Regions from separate parts of the Isoptericola sp. NPDC019571 genome, predicted to be linked through region 3. Evidence: riboswitches for the same ligand, from Rfam matches in the RefSeq annotation. Region 3 holds a riboswitch; each other region holds the start of a gene.
The links. Region 3 has a riboswitch for S-adenosylmethionine ahead of ACH443_RS01185 (aminotransferase class V-fold PLP-dependent enzyme). Riboswitches for the same ligand answer to the same signal wherever they lie in the genome.
Positions count from the first base shown of each region.

Region 1 (4,589 bases), on a different contig from region 3:
ACGTCCCCGACCCGCAGGCCGGGCCCGGCCAGGTGCGCGTGCGTGTCGAGGCGGCCGCCGTCAACGGCTGGGACGTGAAGTCGCGTGCCGGGGCGACCGGCGGCCCGGCGCCGACGTCGGCCGTCGTGCCCGGGCTGGAGGTGGCGGGAGTCGTCGACCAGGTCGGGGACGGCGTGGCCGGCGTCGCGCCCGGCGACCGCGTGGTCGGGTTCGCCGTCGGCGGCGGGTACGCGGAGCTCGCCCTCACGTCGGTCTTCGCGCGCGTGCCCGACGGGCTCGCCGCGACCGACGCCGTCACCGTCCCCGTCGCGGCCGAGACCGCGACCCGCGTGCTGCGCCTCCTCGACGTCCGGCCCGGGGAGACCCTGCTCGTGCACGGCGCCTCGGGGTCGGTGGGCGAGCTGGCCGTCCAGCTCGCCGTGCGTCGCGGCGCCCGCGTGATCGGCACGGCGTCGCCGCGGAACCAGGAGTGCGTCGCCGCCCTCGGCGCGACGCCCACCACCTACGGCGCGGGGCTCGTGGAGCGGGTCCGCGCCCTCGCCCCCGACGGCGTGGACGCCGTCCTCGACACCACCGGCGCGGGCGTGCTGCCCGACTCGATCGCCCTGCGCGGCGGCACCGAGCGCATCGTCACCATCGCCGACGACGCCGCGGCGGACCTCGGCGTCGAGGCCAGCTGGCGGTCCGAGCGCGACGCCGGCGAGCTCGCCGAGGCCGTCGACGCCCTGGCCCGCGGCGACCTCGTGACCACCGTCGGCGCGGTGCTGCCGCTGGCCGACGCGCCGAGCGCCCACGCGCTCGTCGAGACGGGCCGCGCGGGCGGCAAGGTCGTGCTGGTGCCCTGAGCAGGGCGTTCCCGCCCGATCTGCATCGGCGATCGTCTCACCAGGCGGTCTCATCCTCGCCCGTATCGCGGATGCTGCGTACGATCGCGTGACAAGCCATCCAGAGCGGCCGAGAGTCCTGGCTCGACGACGCCGCAGCAACCCGTTCTCCGACGGAAGCCTCCCGAGGACGAAGGTGCTCACGCCAGGATCGATGGAGTGACGCATGGTCGCAGAGGCATCCCTTTCGCCCACCCCGGCAGCTCAGCCGGCGTTGCCGGCACGCCCGACGGTCTCGTTCGAGCTCATGCCGCCGCGCCGGCCGGACGCCGCCCCCAAGTTCTGGGAGACGGCGCGCCGGCTCGTGGCCGCACGACCGGACTTCGTGTCCGTGACGTACGGCGCCGGCGGCGGTGACCGGGCGACCGCACGCCAGGTCGTGTCCACCCTGCTCGCGGGCACGCCCGTCCTGCCCGTGGCCCACCTGACCTGCGTGGGCGCGCACCGCGAGGACGTCTCCGCCGTCATCGACGACTTCCTCGACGCCGGCACCCGCGCGTTCCTCGCCCTGCGGGGCGACCCGCCGAAGGACCAGCCGGACTGGGAGCCGCCCGCCGACGGCGTCGCGTCCTCGATCGAGCTCGTGCACCTGCTGCGCGAGGTCGAGGCGCGGCGCTGCGCGACCGACCCCGGGGCCGCGCTGCGCGGCGCCGCGCGCCCGATGACGATCGCCGTCGCGACGTTCGTCGACGGCAACGTGCAGGCCGGCACCACCCGGGCCCAGGAGGTCCGGCGCCTCAAGGAGAAGCAGGACGCGGGGGCGAGCTTCGCCATCACGCAGCTGTTCTACGAGGCCGACTCCTACACCGACTTCGTCGCCGAGGCCCGCGCGGCCGGGGTGACGATCCCGATCCTCGCCGGGCAGCTGCCCACGACCGAGCCGCGCCGGCTCCGTCGCGTCGAGGAGCTCACCGGCGTCCGCGCGCCCCGGCACCTGCTGGACGCGCTCGACGCCCTGCCGGACCCGGAGGCCCAGCACGCCTACGGGACCGCGCGTGCCGTGGAGCTCGCCCAGCGCGTGCTCGACGCGGGCGCACCCGGCATCCACGTGTACACGTTCAACAAGTACCGTCCCGCTCTGGACCTGCTCGAGGGTGTCCACCTCGGCGGACCGGCGCCGGCCGACGCCACGTCGGACGGCGCGGACCTGGCCAGAAGGCCGTGGGTACCGAGCATCCCGACCCAGGCTCCCGCCGTCTGACGCGCGGAGCCCGAACTCTGGAGTGCTCATGTCCACCACATCGACACGCCCCACCCCCGCCACGGGATTTCCCGGTGGCACGATCCTCGGCTACCCGCGCATCGGGCGCCGCCGCGAGCTCAAGAAGGCCGTCGAGTCGTTCTGGGCCGGGCGCACCGACGCCGTCGACCTGGAGGTCGCGGCCGGCGCGCTGCGCCGCGAGACGGCCCGCCGCCTCGTCGACCTCGGCCTCAACCCCGACGACGGCTCCGTGCCCGGCGCGTTCTCCTACTACGACCAGGTGCTCGACGTCGTCGCGCTGCTGGGCGCCGTCCCCGAGCGGTTCCGCGACCTGCTCGACGACGCGGACGGCTCGCTCGAGCTCGACGGCTACTTCACCGTGGCCCGCGGCCGCGGCGAGGACGCCCCGCTCGAGATGACCAAGTGGTTCGACACCAACTACCACTACCTCGTGCCGGAGATCAGCGAGACGACGCCGGTCTCGTTCGCCGACCACCGCATCGTGCGCGAGTACGCCGAGGCCAAGGAGGCCGGCGTCACGACGCGCCCGGTGCTCGTGGGCCCGGTGACGTTCCTCGCGCTGTCGAAGGCGGCCGACGAGGCGGGCGAGGGCTTCCACCCGCTCGACCGGCTCGACGACGTCGTCGCCGCGTACGCCGACCTGCTCCGCGCGCTGGCCGCCGTCGGCGTGCCGTGGGTGCAGCTCGACGAGCCCGCGCTCGTCACGGACTCCCTCGACGTGCCGGCGGAGCGCCTGCACGCGGCGATCGCCTCGGCGTACCGCACCCTGGCGACCGACCTCGCGACGGCCACCGACGACACCGCCTCCGAGGACTCGGCGGGCGTGCGGCCCGCGATCCTGTTGACGGCGCCGTTCGGCGGGCTCGGCGACGACGGACTCGCCGTGCTCGCGGGCACCGACGTCGACGCGATCGCGATCGACCTGGTCAAGGGCGCCGTGCCCGCCGGCCCGGTCCCGGGTCTCGAGGACAAGACCCTCGTCGCCGGCGTGGTCGACGGGCACAACGTCTGGCGGGCCGACCTGGCCGCCAAGCTCGACGTCGTCGAGTCGCTGCGGGGCCTCGGCGCCGGGGCCCTCGCCGTCGGCACGTCGACGTCGCTGCTGCACGTGCCGCACGACGTCGAGGACGAGGTCTTCGACCAGCAGGCGGCGGGCACCACGCTCGACCCGCGCCTGCGCGACTGGCTCGCGTTCGCCGACCAGAAGGTGGGCGAGGTCGCGACCCTGGCCCGTGCCCTCGCCGACGGGCGGGAGTCCGTCGCGGACGCGCTCGCCGCGTCGTCCGCGGCCGTGGCCTCGCGTGCGACGGCGGAGGGCGTCGTCGTGCCCGCGGTGCGCGACCGGGCCGCGGCGCTCACCGACGCCGACTTCGCCCGTGGCCCGTACGCGGAGCGCGCTGCCGCGCAGGCCGCGCGGCTCGACCTGCCCCCGCTGCCCACGACGACGATCGGCTCGTTCCCGCAGACCCCGGAGATCCGCAAGGCCCGCGCCGCGTGGACGAAGGGCGAGCTGTCCGACGCCGACTACTCCGCCGCGATGCGGGAGGAGATCGGGCGCGTCGTGACGCTGCAGGAGGAGCTGGGCCTCGACGTGCTGGTGCACGGCGAGCCCGAGCGCAACGACATGGTGCAGTACTTCGCCGAGCAGCTCGACGGCTTCGCGGTGACGGCGAACGGCTGGGTGCAGTCGTACGGGTCGCGCTGCGTGCGCCCGCCGATCCTCTGGGGCGACGTGCAGCGCCCGGCGCCGATCACGGTCGAGTGGTCCGCGTACACGGCGTCGCTCACCGCGAAGCCGGTCAAGGGCATGCTCACGGGCCCGGTGACGATCCTCGCGTGGTCGTTCGTCCGCGACGACCAGCCGCTCGGCGACACCGCCAACCAGGTGGGCCTGGCCCTGCGCGACGAGATCGCGGACCTCGAGGCGGCGGGCATCGGCATCGTGCAGGTGGACGAGCCCGCCCTGCGCGAGCTGCTGCCGCTGCGCCGGGCCGACCAGCCCGCCTACCTCGACTGGTCGGTCGGGTCGTTCCGGCTCGCGACGTCGGGCGTCGCGCCGGCCACGCAGGTGCACACCCACCTGTGCTACTCGGAGTTCGGCGAGGTCATCGGCGCGATCGACGGCCTCGACGCCGACGTGACGTCGGTCGAGGCGGCCCGCTCCCGGATGGAGATCGTGCCGGAGCTCGCCGACGCCGGGTACTCCCGCGGCATCGGGCCGGGCGTCTACGACATCCACTCCCCGCGCGTGCCGTCGTCCGACGAGGTCACCGAGCTGCTGACGCTCGCCGTCAAGGCGATCGACCCGGCGCTCGTGTGGGTCAACCCGGACTGCGGGCTCAAGACCCGCCGGTACGCGGAGGTCGAGCCGGCGCTCGCCCACCTGGTCGCCGCCGCCCGCGAGGTCCGCGCGACCCTCTGACCGGTGCCGTCGCCCGGGTGACGCAATAGACGTCGACCCGGGCGACGGTCCCGTGCCACCA
Region 1 is NZ_JBIRXZ010000004.1:268,577-273,165, reverse strand. Features, by position in the region: gene ACH443_RS09395 (NADP-dependent oxidoreductase) at 1-845, shown strand, start outside; SAM riboswitch class I at 939-1,045, shown strand; gene ACH443_RS09390 (methylenetetrahydrofolate reductase) at 1,051-2,085, shown strand; gene metE (5-methyltetrahydropteroyltriglutamate--homocysteine S-methyltransferase) at 2,114-4,528, shown strand.
Region 1: linked by a shared signal. The riboswitch ahead of ACH443_RS09390 (methylenetetrahydrofolate reductase) and the one ahead of ACH443_RS01185 (aminotransferase class V-fold PLP-dependent enzyme) in region 3 are both predicted to bind S-adenosylmethionine.

Region 2 (4,589 bases), on a different contig from region 3:
GTTCGACGCCCTGGTGCCGCAGCTGCGCCCCGGCGACCTCGCGCTCGTGCAGCTCGCGCACAACGACAAGACCACGACCGCCGAGCAGTACCGCGCCAACCTCACCGAGATCGTCACCCGGGTGCGGGCCACGGGGGCCACGCCCGTGCTCGTCACCCCGATCGTCCGGCTCCGGTTCGACGGCGACCAGCTGAGCTCCACCGGCCTCGTCGAGACCGCCGCCGGCAGCCTGCCCCAGCACGTCCGCGACGTCGCCGCCGACCTCGACGTCGACCTCGTCGACCTCACCGCGCTGAGCGAGGAGCTGGTCGAGCGGCTCGGACCCGTCGACGCCCAGCCGATCTACCTGGTCCGGGAGAACGGCGACCGCACCCACACCTCGTGGTACGGAGCCGGCGTCTACGCCGACCTCGTGGCCGACGAGCTGCACCGGCTCGGCCTCGTGCCGGAGCGGTACTGGCGCTGAGTCCCGTGCCCCTGTGGCTCAGATCCGCCCGCGCACCGGCGTGGTCTCGGCGTCCGTGCCGCCCTCGGGCATCACCATCTCGGCGCGGACGCCGAGCAGCCGCACCTCGCGGCCGGGCTCCAGCCCGGCCGCGAGGTCGAGCACCGCGGCGGTCACCTCCTCGAGGGAGCGCGTCGGTGCCGGGAGCTTCCGCGAGAGCGTCCGCGTGAAGAACGGCGCGTAGCGCACCTTGAGTCCCACCCGGAACACCGCCCGGCCCTCGGCCTCGGTGTCCGCGTGCGCCTGCGCGGCGAGCTCGCGCAACGCCGCCGTGACCTGGTCGGTCGTCGTGAGGTTGCGCTGGTAGGTGGTCTCCCGGCTGTGCCCGCGGGCCACCCACGGGGTGTCGTCGACGACGGCGGAGCCCTCCCCGCGCCCCAGCTCCCCGTACCAGGCGCCCATCCGCGGCCCGAGCTCGCCGACCAGGACGGCGTCGTCCGCGGCGGCGAGCTGCGCGACGGTGTCGAGGCCGTGCGCCGCGAGCCGCTTCGACACCCGGGGGCCCACGCCCCACAGGTCGGAGGTCGGACGCTCCCCCATCACCTCGAACCAGTTCTCCGCGGTGAGCCGGTAGACACCCGCCGGCTTGCCGAACCCCGTCGCGATCTTCGCGCGGACCTTGGTGTCGCCGATGCCGACCGAGCAGCGCAGGTCGGTCGCGTCGAGCACCGCCCGCTGCGCGTCGTGCGCGAACGCCTCCGGGGCCTCGCCGTCGTACCCGAGGAACGCCTCGTCCCAGCCGAGGACCTCGACCACCGTGCCCAGCCCGCGCAGCGCCCCCATCACCTGCGCGGAGGCCGCCTCGTACACCGGGTGGTCGACCGGCAGGATCACCGCGTCCGGGACCTTGCGGGCCGCCACGCGCAGCGGCATCCCCGACCGGACGCCGTACGCCCGCGCCTCGTACGACGCGGTGGAGACCACCGCCCGCTCCGTCGGGTCGCCGCGCCCACCGACGATCACCGGCCTGCCCGCGAGCTCCGGGCGCCGCAGCACCTCGACCGCGGCCAGGAACTGGTCGAGGTCGACGTGCAGCACCCAGCGGAAGCGGCGCGCGCCCATGCCCCGAGTCTGCGTCACGACGTCCCGCCCGCGCCGCGCGGGGACGTCCGCGCGGGGACCGTCGTGCGGAAACCTACGCGGGGCCCGTCGGCGGGGAGACCAGCGCGCCGAGGTCCGGCGGGCTGTATCCCGACCCCTTCAGCACCTTGCCGTCCGCCCGCCGCAGCACGCAGCCGTCGGCGTCCACCTTGCTCATGTTCGAGCGGTGGACCTCGACGAACACCGCCGGAAGGTCGATCCCCAGCGCGTCGGCGGCGCCGTACGTGACGTAGAGGACGTCGGCCAGCTCCTTCGCCACGGCCCGGTACGCGGCGGCGACGTCGCCGCCCTCGGCCAGCGCCGTCGCGAGGTCCGCGAGCGCCTCGGCCGCCTCCCCGGACTCCTCTGCCAGCAGCGCCCGGCGGTGCTCCGCCAGACCCGGTCGGGCGGTCTCGACCTCGAGGTCGAACGCCGCACGGAACTCGGCGACCCGTCGCATCGGCTCGTGGTCCATGCCGGCACCGTAGGCGGTGCCGGGCGCGTCGTCGAGCGGGTGAGGACCGGGCGAAAACCGGGGGCGCACGCATTCCCGGCCCCGTGGGCCGCTCTCTCCCAGGGCGACCACCCCCGGGTCGCACCTCCCCCTGGAAGAGAGCACCACCATGTCCGTCTCCACCCCGACCCACCGCACGACCGCCGGCACCCGCGCACCGAGCGCCCCCGCCGCCCGTCGGCTCCCGAACGCGCTGGCCGAGCAGGTGGCGCTGCGGCTCGACGTCGCCGTCACCGCCCTGGCCCGGTTCCTGACCCGGTGGTCCGTCCCGGCTCTGCGGGTCGCGCTCGGGCTCGTGTTCCTCGGCTTCGGCGTCCTGAAGTTCTTCCCCGGCGCCAGCCCCGCCGAGGAGATCGCGGGCCGCACCGTCGAGACGCTCACGCTCGGGCTCGTCCCCGCCACGACCGCCGTCGTCCTGGTCGCCGTCATGGAGACCTTCATCGGGCTCACCCTGGTCTCCGGCCGCCTGCTGCGGGTCGGGCTGGTCGTCCTCGCCGTCGCGATGGTCGGCATCCTGTCCCCCGTCGCGCTGTTCGGCGACGAGCTGTTCGGGCACGGCATGACCCTGCTGGGCCAGTACGTGCTCAAGGACGTCGTCCTGGTCGCGGGCGCCGCCGTCGTCGCGGCCGTCGCGCTCGGCGCGCGCCTGCGCCTGGAGGCCTGACGAGACAGGCGCCCTCGCACCACCCCGGAGCCTCCGGCCGTCCCCCGGCCGGAGGCTCCGGTGCGTCCACGTGTCCGGATGGTGAGAAGTCTCCGGACGGCCCTGGCGTTCGTCCGACCGGCTGCTATACCTCCGCGCAGGTCACGAGCCCCAGCGCGAAGCCCCGGCTGGCTGGGCAGCAACCCCCATGTCACGGCGGGGTGCTCCGGGAGATGACCTGGCCGCCGGCCGGCCCGTCCCCGCGGGTCGAGACGCCGTGCGGCAAGCGTGATCGACGGACTGCGAGGGACGACCCATGACCGAGAACACCCGCCCCGCCACCCCCTCCGTGGTGGTGGTCTCCGGCAACCCGCGCGCGGGCTCGCGCACCGTGACCGCGGCGGAGGCCGCCGCCAGCCGCGTCGCCGAGCTGCTCGGCACCGCGGACGTGGCGACGATCGAGCTCGCGGCGTTCGCGGGCGAGATCCTCACGGCCGCGCACCCGGCCGCCGACGCGGCGAAGGAGCGCCTGGCGCGCGCCACGGTCGCCGTCGTCGCGACCCCCGTCTACAAGGCCTCCTACACGGGCCTCCTCAAGGCGTTCCTCGACCTCTACGGGCCCGACGGCCTGGCGGGCGTCGTCGTCGTGCCGCTCGTCGTGTCCGGTAACCCGGCGCACGCCCTCGCCGGCGAGGCACACCTCCGACCCGTGCTCGTGGAGCTGGGTGCGGTCGTGCCCACCCGCACGCTGACCCTCACCGAGGCCCAGCTGCCGGAGCTCGGCGAGGCGCTGGACCCCTGGTTCGCCCGCTGGGCGACGCCGTTGCGCCGGGCCGCCGGCGTCCCCGTCCCGTCGGCCACGACCACCACCCCCACGGCCACCCCCTCGACCACCCCCTCGACCACCGAGCTGACGGGAGCCGCCCTGTGACCACGGAACACGCCCACCAGCGCACCGACCTGTCCGCCCTGTCCGAGATCGAGGAGCTCCTGGCCCAGCAGGACGAGCCCCAGCTGTCCCCGGACGAGTTCAAGACGGTGTTCCGCCAGCACCCGGCCGGCGTGGCCGTCGTCGCGCTCGAGCACGCGGGCCGCCCCGTCGGGTTCACCGCCACGTCCGTGATCTCCGTGTCCGCCGCGCCGCCCCTGCTCGCGTTCTCGCTGGCGTCCACGTCGTCGTCCTGGCCCGCCGTCTCGGCGGCCAGCACGCTCGCGATCAGCTTCCTCGCCGACCACCAGGACGACCTCTCCGCCCGCTTCGCCACCAGCGGCATCGACCGTTTCGCGGGGGGCGGCTGGACGGCGCTGCCCTCGGGCGAGCCCGTCATCGACGGAGCCGTCTCCTGGGTGCGCGCCCGCGTGCTGCAGCGCACCCCGGTCGGCGACAGCTACCTGGTCTCGCTGCGCGCGCTGCAGTCCGGGTCGGACGGGACCTCGCCCCTGGTCTACCTCGACCGCACCTACCACCGGCTCGGCGACGAGTCCGCGATCTGACGGGACAGCGACACATGACCGACCTCACCACCCCCTTCGTCGTCGGGCTCGACGTCGACGGCGCGGGCGCCCACCCTGCGGCAGCCCCCGCGACAGGCCTCACGCCGGCCGAGCTCGTCGGGGCACCTCGCCTCGCCCGCGGCGTGCGGCGTGCCGAGAACGCCGGCGTCACCTTCGCGACGTTCGCCGACGCGCTGCTGCCCGCGGTCGCCGGGTCGCCCGGCTCCGCGCGGCTCGACGCCGTCACACGCGCGGCGTTCGTGGCCCGCACCACCACCGCGATCGGCCTGGTGCCCCAGGTCCCGGCCACCTACCCGGAGCCGTTCCACGTCGCGGCCCAGCTCGCCTCCCTC
Region 2 is NZ_JBIRXZ010000005.1:143,000-147,588, reverse strand. Features, by position in the region: gene ACH443_RS10885 (rhamnogalacturonan acetylesterase) at 1-466, shown strand, start outside; gene ACH443_RS10880 (DNA polymerase IV) at 485-1,567, opposite strand; gene ACH443_RS10875 (hypothetical protein) at 1,641-2,060, opposite strand; gene ACH443_RS10870 (DoxX family protein) at 2,209-2,763, shown strand; SAM riboswitch class IV at 2,903-3,037, shown strand; gene ACH443_RS10865 (NADPH-dependent FMN reductase) at 3,059-3,673, shown strand; gene ACH443_RS10860 (flavin reductase family protein) at 3,703-4,236, shown strand; gene ACH443_RS10855 (nitrilotriacetate monooxygenase) at 4,251-4,589, shown strand, end outside.
Region 2: linked by a shared signal. The riboswitch ahead of ACH443_RS10865 (NADPH-dependent FMN reductase) and the one ahead of ACH443_RS01185 (aminotransferase class V-fold PLP-dependent enzyme) in region 3 are both predicted to bind S-adenosylmethionine.

Region 3 (4,589 bases):
CGTGGACCCGAACAGCGCCCGCGCCGATACGATGCGCGAACCGCTGGAGACCAGCGCGGCGAGGGCGTTGAACACCGCCGACATGCCCGACGCCGTGGCGTAGCAGGCCTCGGCACCCTCGATGAGGCGCAGCCGCTCCTCGAACGTGTGCACCGTCGGGTTGCCGTACCGCGAGTACAGGAACTGGGACCGCTCGCCGGCGAACGCCGCCTCCGCGTCCGCAGCCGAGCCGTAGGTGTACCCCTGGGTGAGGAACAGGCCCTCGGACATCTCCTGGAAGTCCGAGCGGCGGTGCCCGCCGCGCACGGCGAGCGTCGCGGGCCGGACCGTGGCGGGCAGCGGGCGCGAGCCGCCGAAGGTCGTGGGGTCGGCGCCGGGGCCGGTCGGGACCTGCGCGTCGCTCATCGGGCCTGCTCCGAGTCCTGCTGGGCTGCCCGCGTCGCGGCGGCGTCGTCGAACGCGCCCCACGGCAGGCCGCGCACCTTCCAGCCCTCGCGGTCGCGGACGCCGTCGAAGCCGGGGCCGCCCTCGAACCCCTCGAGCACGTTGTACGCCGGGCCCAGGCCGGACGCCGTCGCGAGGCGCGCCGCGCCGATCGAGCGCTGACCGGAGCGGCACAGGAAGACGATCGGGCTGTCGGCGGTCACGCCCGCGGCGGCCAGCTCGGCGAGGAAGCCGGCGTTGGGGCGACCGCCCGCCTGCACCCACTCGACGAAGAGGGGGGCCTTGCCGGCGGTGGCGGTGTCCGGCACGCCGATCGCGCGCCACTCGCCCTCGGTGCGCACGTCCACGAGGACGGCGTCGGGGTCGCCGGCGAGCAGGTCCCACGCCTGCTGCGGGGTGAGGTCGCCGGCGTAGCCCTCGGCGGGGCGGGGATCGATCTGGGTGCTCATCGCAGTCCTCCCATCGGTCGTGGCGGTAGCACCCTCGTCCGGTACGGCCGCCGTCGCCGACGACCGGCCCGCGGGTTGCTGCGGCGTCGACGTGCCACGTCACTCGGCCGCTCGGGATGGTCGTGGCGATCGTACGCCCGCCGTCCGCGTGCTGGTCACCCCGTCTCGCGACGCGAACGCCGCGCGTCCCCCGGGGTCGCGCGCCGGCGACGCCGAACCCGAGGTGGCCACCCTCGACCGCATCGTGAGAAGGACGCCGGATCCGCTTGACCGCGAGGTGCCGCGCACGCACGATGGGCGGCAGGTCAAGAGCGCCAGCGCGAAGCCCCGGCTCGCTGGCCGGCAACCCTCCTCTCGCGGCGGGGTGCCCCGGGTGACGACCTGGCCCCGCGCCGTCCGGCGTGCGGGCAAGCGCGGGGAGCCACCTCCCCGGCACGACCGAGGAGGACCACGCATGACCACGCTCACCACTGCGCCTGCGGTGCCCGCCGCGCGCGCCGCCGCCGTGCACGACGTCGCCCCCGTGCTGCCCGTCGTCGGCGGCGACACGCTCGTGCCGCTCGTCGACGGCCGCCAGGTGCCGTACGCCAACCTCGACGTCGCGGCGTCGGCGCCGGCCCTGCAGGCCGTGGCGGACCGGGTCGCGCGCGTGCTGCCGCTGTACGCCAGCGTGCACCGCGGCGCCGGCTACCTGTCCCAGGTCTCGACCGCCCTGTACGAGACGGCGCGCCGCACGATCGGCGCGTTCGTCGGCGCCCGCGAGGACGACCTCACGATCGTCACCCGCAACACCACGGACTCGCTCAACCTGCTCGCGGGCTGCGTGCCCGCCGACCCGGCCACCGGCGAGCCGGGCCGCGTCCTCGTGCTCGACATCGAGCACCACGCCAACCTGCTGCCCTGGCAGCGCGTCACCGACGCGACCGTCGTCACCGGCGGGCCGTCCGTGTCCGCCACCCTCGCGGAGATCGAGGAGGAGCTGAGCTCCGCCGCCGCGGCGGGCCGCCCCTACGCCCTGCTGGCGCTCACCGGCGCGTCGAACGTGACCGGCGAGGCGCTGCCCGTGGCCGACGTCGTCGCCGCGGCGCACGGCGCGGGCGCGCGCGTCGTGCTCGACGGCGCCCAGCTGGTGCCGCACCGCCGCTTCTCGCTCGCGGAGACGGGCGTCGACTACGTCGCCTTCTCGGGCCACAAGACGTACGCGCCCTTCGGCGCGGGCGCCCTGGTCGGACGCCGCGACTGGCTCGACGCCGGCACCCCGTACCTCGCCGGCGGCGGCGCCGTGCGCCGGGTCCGCACCACCACCACCGAGTGGCACGAGGGCCCCGCCCGGCACGAGGCCGGCTCGCCCAACGTCGTGGGCGCGGTGGCGCTCGCGGCCGCGTGCGACGAGCTCGCCGCGCTCGACCCGTGGGTCGCCGGCGAGCACGAGGACGCCCTGCGGCGCCGCCTCGTGGACGGGCTGGGCGAGGTCGAGCGCGTCGAGGTCGTGCACGTGTGGGACGACGCCGTCGACCCGGTGGGGGTCGTGACGTTCACGGTCTCCGGGTACGACCCGGGCCTCGTCGCCGCGTACCTGTCCGCCGAGCACGGCATCGGGGTGCGCGACGGCCGGTTCTGCGCCCACCCGCTGCTCGGCCGCCTCGGGTTCGATGCCGGGGCCGTCCGCGCGTCGGTGGGCCTCGGCACGGCGGGCGAGGAGGTCGAGCGGCTCGTCGCCGCCGTCCGCTCGCTCGTGACCGAGGGGCCGCAGGCGCGGTACGACGTCGTGGACGGGCTGTGGGTCGTCGTCGACGACCCTCGCCCCGTGCCCGAGGGCTCCGGCCTCGAGGGGCTGCTCGCCACCGCCGCGCTGGGCGCCGACGAGGCCTTCGGCTGCCTGCCCGACGACCTCTGAGCCGTCGGTCCCGCCCCGGGCGGACATGACGACGGGGCGCCACCGTGCGGTGGCGCCCCGTCGTGTCAGCGGGTCAGCCCTTGAACGCGTCCTTGACGTCGTCGCCCGCCTGCTTGAGGTTCGCGCTGGCCTGCTGGGCCTTGCCCTCGGCCTCTTTGCTCTCGTCGTCGGTGAGCTTGCCCGTGGCCTCCTTGGCCTTGCCTTCGGCCTCTTCCGCCAGGTGCTTGGCCTTGTCTCCCAGTCCCATCGGGGCTCCTTCCGTCAGACGAACGACCTCGAAGACCGACCGTAGGCGCGTGCCCGCCGGCTCGCACGCCGACGTCTCAGGCCGTGGTCCTCCGGCCGGCGACCGGCAGGTCAGGGCGTCGGGCGGCCGAACTCCTCGATCAGCACCGGGTACTGCTCGTGACCGTGGCCCGCGGCGACGCCACGGTCGGCCACGGCCTTGAGCAGTCTCGGCAGCTCGGTGCTCACGCCCAGCGCCTCGCTCTCCTCGACGAGGTGCGCCATCGCACGCGCGTCCGTCTCGAGGGCCGAGGCCTCGGCCGGGAACCGGCCGCGGTCGACCTGCTCCGCGTAACCGGGCAGCCACGCGGCCACGCCCTCCGCGATCTGCCGGGCGAACGGCGCGAAGGCGGCGGCGTCCACCCCGGCCGTCCGGAGCATGGCGGTGCCGTGCAGCCACGCGTCGAGGACGCTCCACATCATCGTGAGGCCGGCCGCGTCGTAGAGGGACGCCAGCCCGGGGTCCTCGCCGAGGTGGGTGACGGTGCCGAGCGCCGCGAGCGTGGCCGCGTGCGCGTCGAAGTCGGTCCGGGGCCCGCTGTGCAGGACGACCGCGTCCGCCGTCCCGATCGCGGAGGGCACGGCCATGATCGCGCCGTCGAGGTAGCGCGCGCCGCGTCGGGCGGTCCACCGGGCGGTCTCCCTGGCCTGCGAGGAGCTGCTGGACGTGAGGTTGACCAGCGTGGCGCCGGCGACGTCGACGCCGTCCTGGCCGATCAGCTCGCGCACGGCGTCGTCGTCGGTGAGGCAGACGACCGTCAGGCCGTCGGGGCGGAGCGCCGCGGCCGCCGAGGGCGCCAGGTGCGCGCCGTCCGCCACCAGCGCGTCGGCCTTGGCGGGGGTGCGGTTCCACACGGTGGTGGGGTGCCCGGCCCTGAGGAACGCGCCGGCGAGCGCGCGGCCCATGAGGCCGAGACCGACGACGGAGACGGGGACGGGGGACGACGGCTTGTGGGTTCTGGTGACCATGGCAGCATCGTCGACGTTCATACCGGTGTGAAGGTCAAGGGGGAGCGGGATGCGGATCGGGGAGCTGAGCCGCCGCACGGGCGTGCGGACGCACCAGCTGCGCTACTACGAGGCCCAGGGCCTGCTGGACGTCGCCCGGCGCTCGAACGGCTACCGCGAGTTCGACGAGGGGGCCGTGCTGCGGGTGCGGCAGATCCGGCACCTGCTCGACGCGGGCCTGTCGTCCGAGGACATCGCCTCCGTGCTGCCGTGCGCGGTCGGCGAGGAGCCGCAGCTGCCCGGCTGTGTCGAGCTCCTGACCGCGATGCGCTCCCGCCTGCGGCGCCTGGAGGACCAGATGGCGAGGCTCGCCCGCTCGCGCTCGGCCCTGGCCGGGTACATCGCGGCGGCGGAGCGGGTGGGCGGCGAGAGCTACCCGCCCCTCGACGGCGCGACGGCGGAGCGGGTTCCCGCCTGATCACCAGGCCGGCGGGTGCCGGTCCGCCCAGCGCAGCCGGTCCTCGAGCTGTGCGGCGAGGGCGAGGAGCGTCGTCTCCCCGCCCGGC
Region 3 is NZ_JBIRXZ010000001.1:251,765-256,353, forward strand. Features, by position in the region: gene ACH443_RS01175 (O-succinylhomoserine sulfhydrylase) at 1-405, opposite strand, end outside; gene ACH443_RS01180 (rhodanese-like domain-containing protein) at 402-893, opposite strand; SAM riboswitch class IV at 1,197-1,313, shown strand; gene ACH443_RS01185 (aminotransferase class V-fold PLP-dependent enzyme) at 1,348-2,790, shown strand; gene ACH443_RS01190 (CsbD family protein) at 2,864-3,037, opposite strand; gene ACH443_RS01195 (NAD(P)-dependent oxidoreductase) at 3,148-4,044, opposite strand; gene ACH443_RS01200 (MerR family transcriptional regulator) at 4,094-4,501, shown strand; gene ACH443_RS01205 (amidase) at 4,502-4,589, opposite strand, start outside.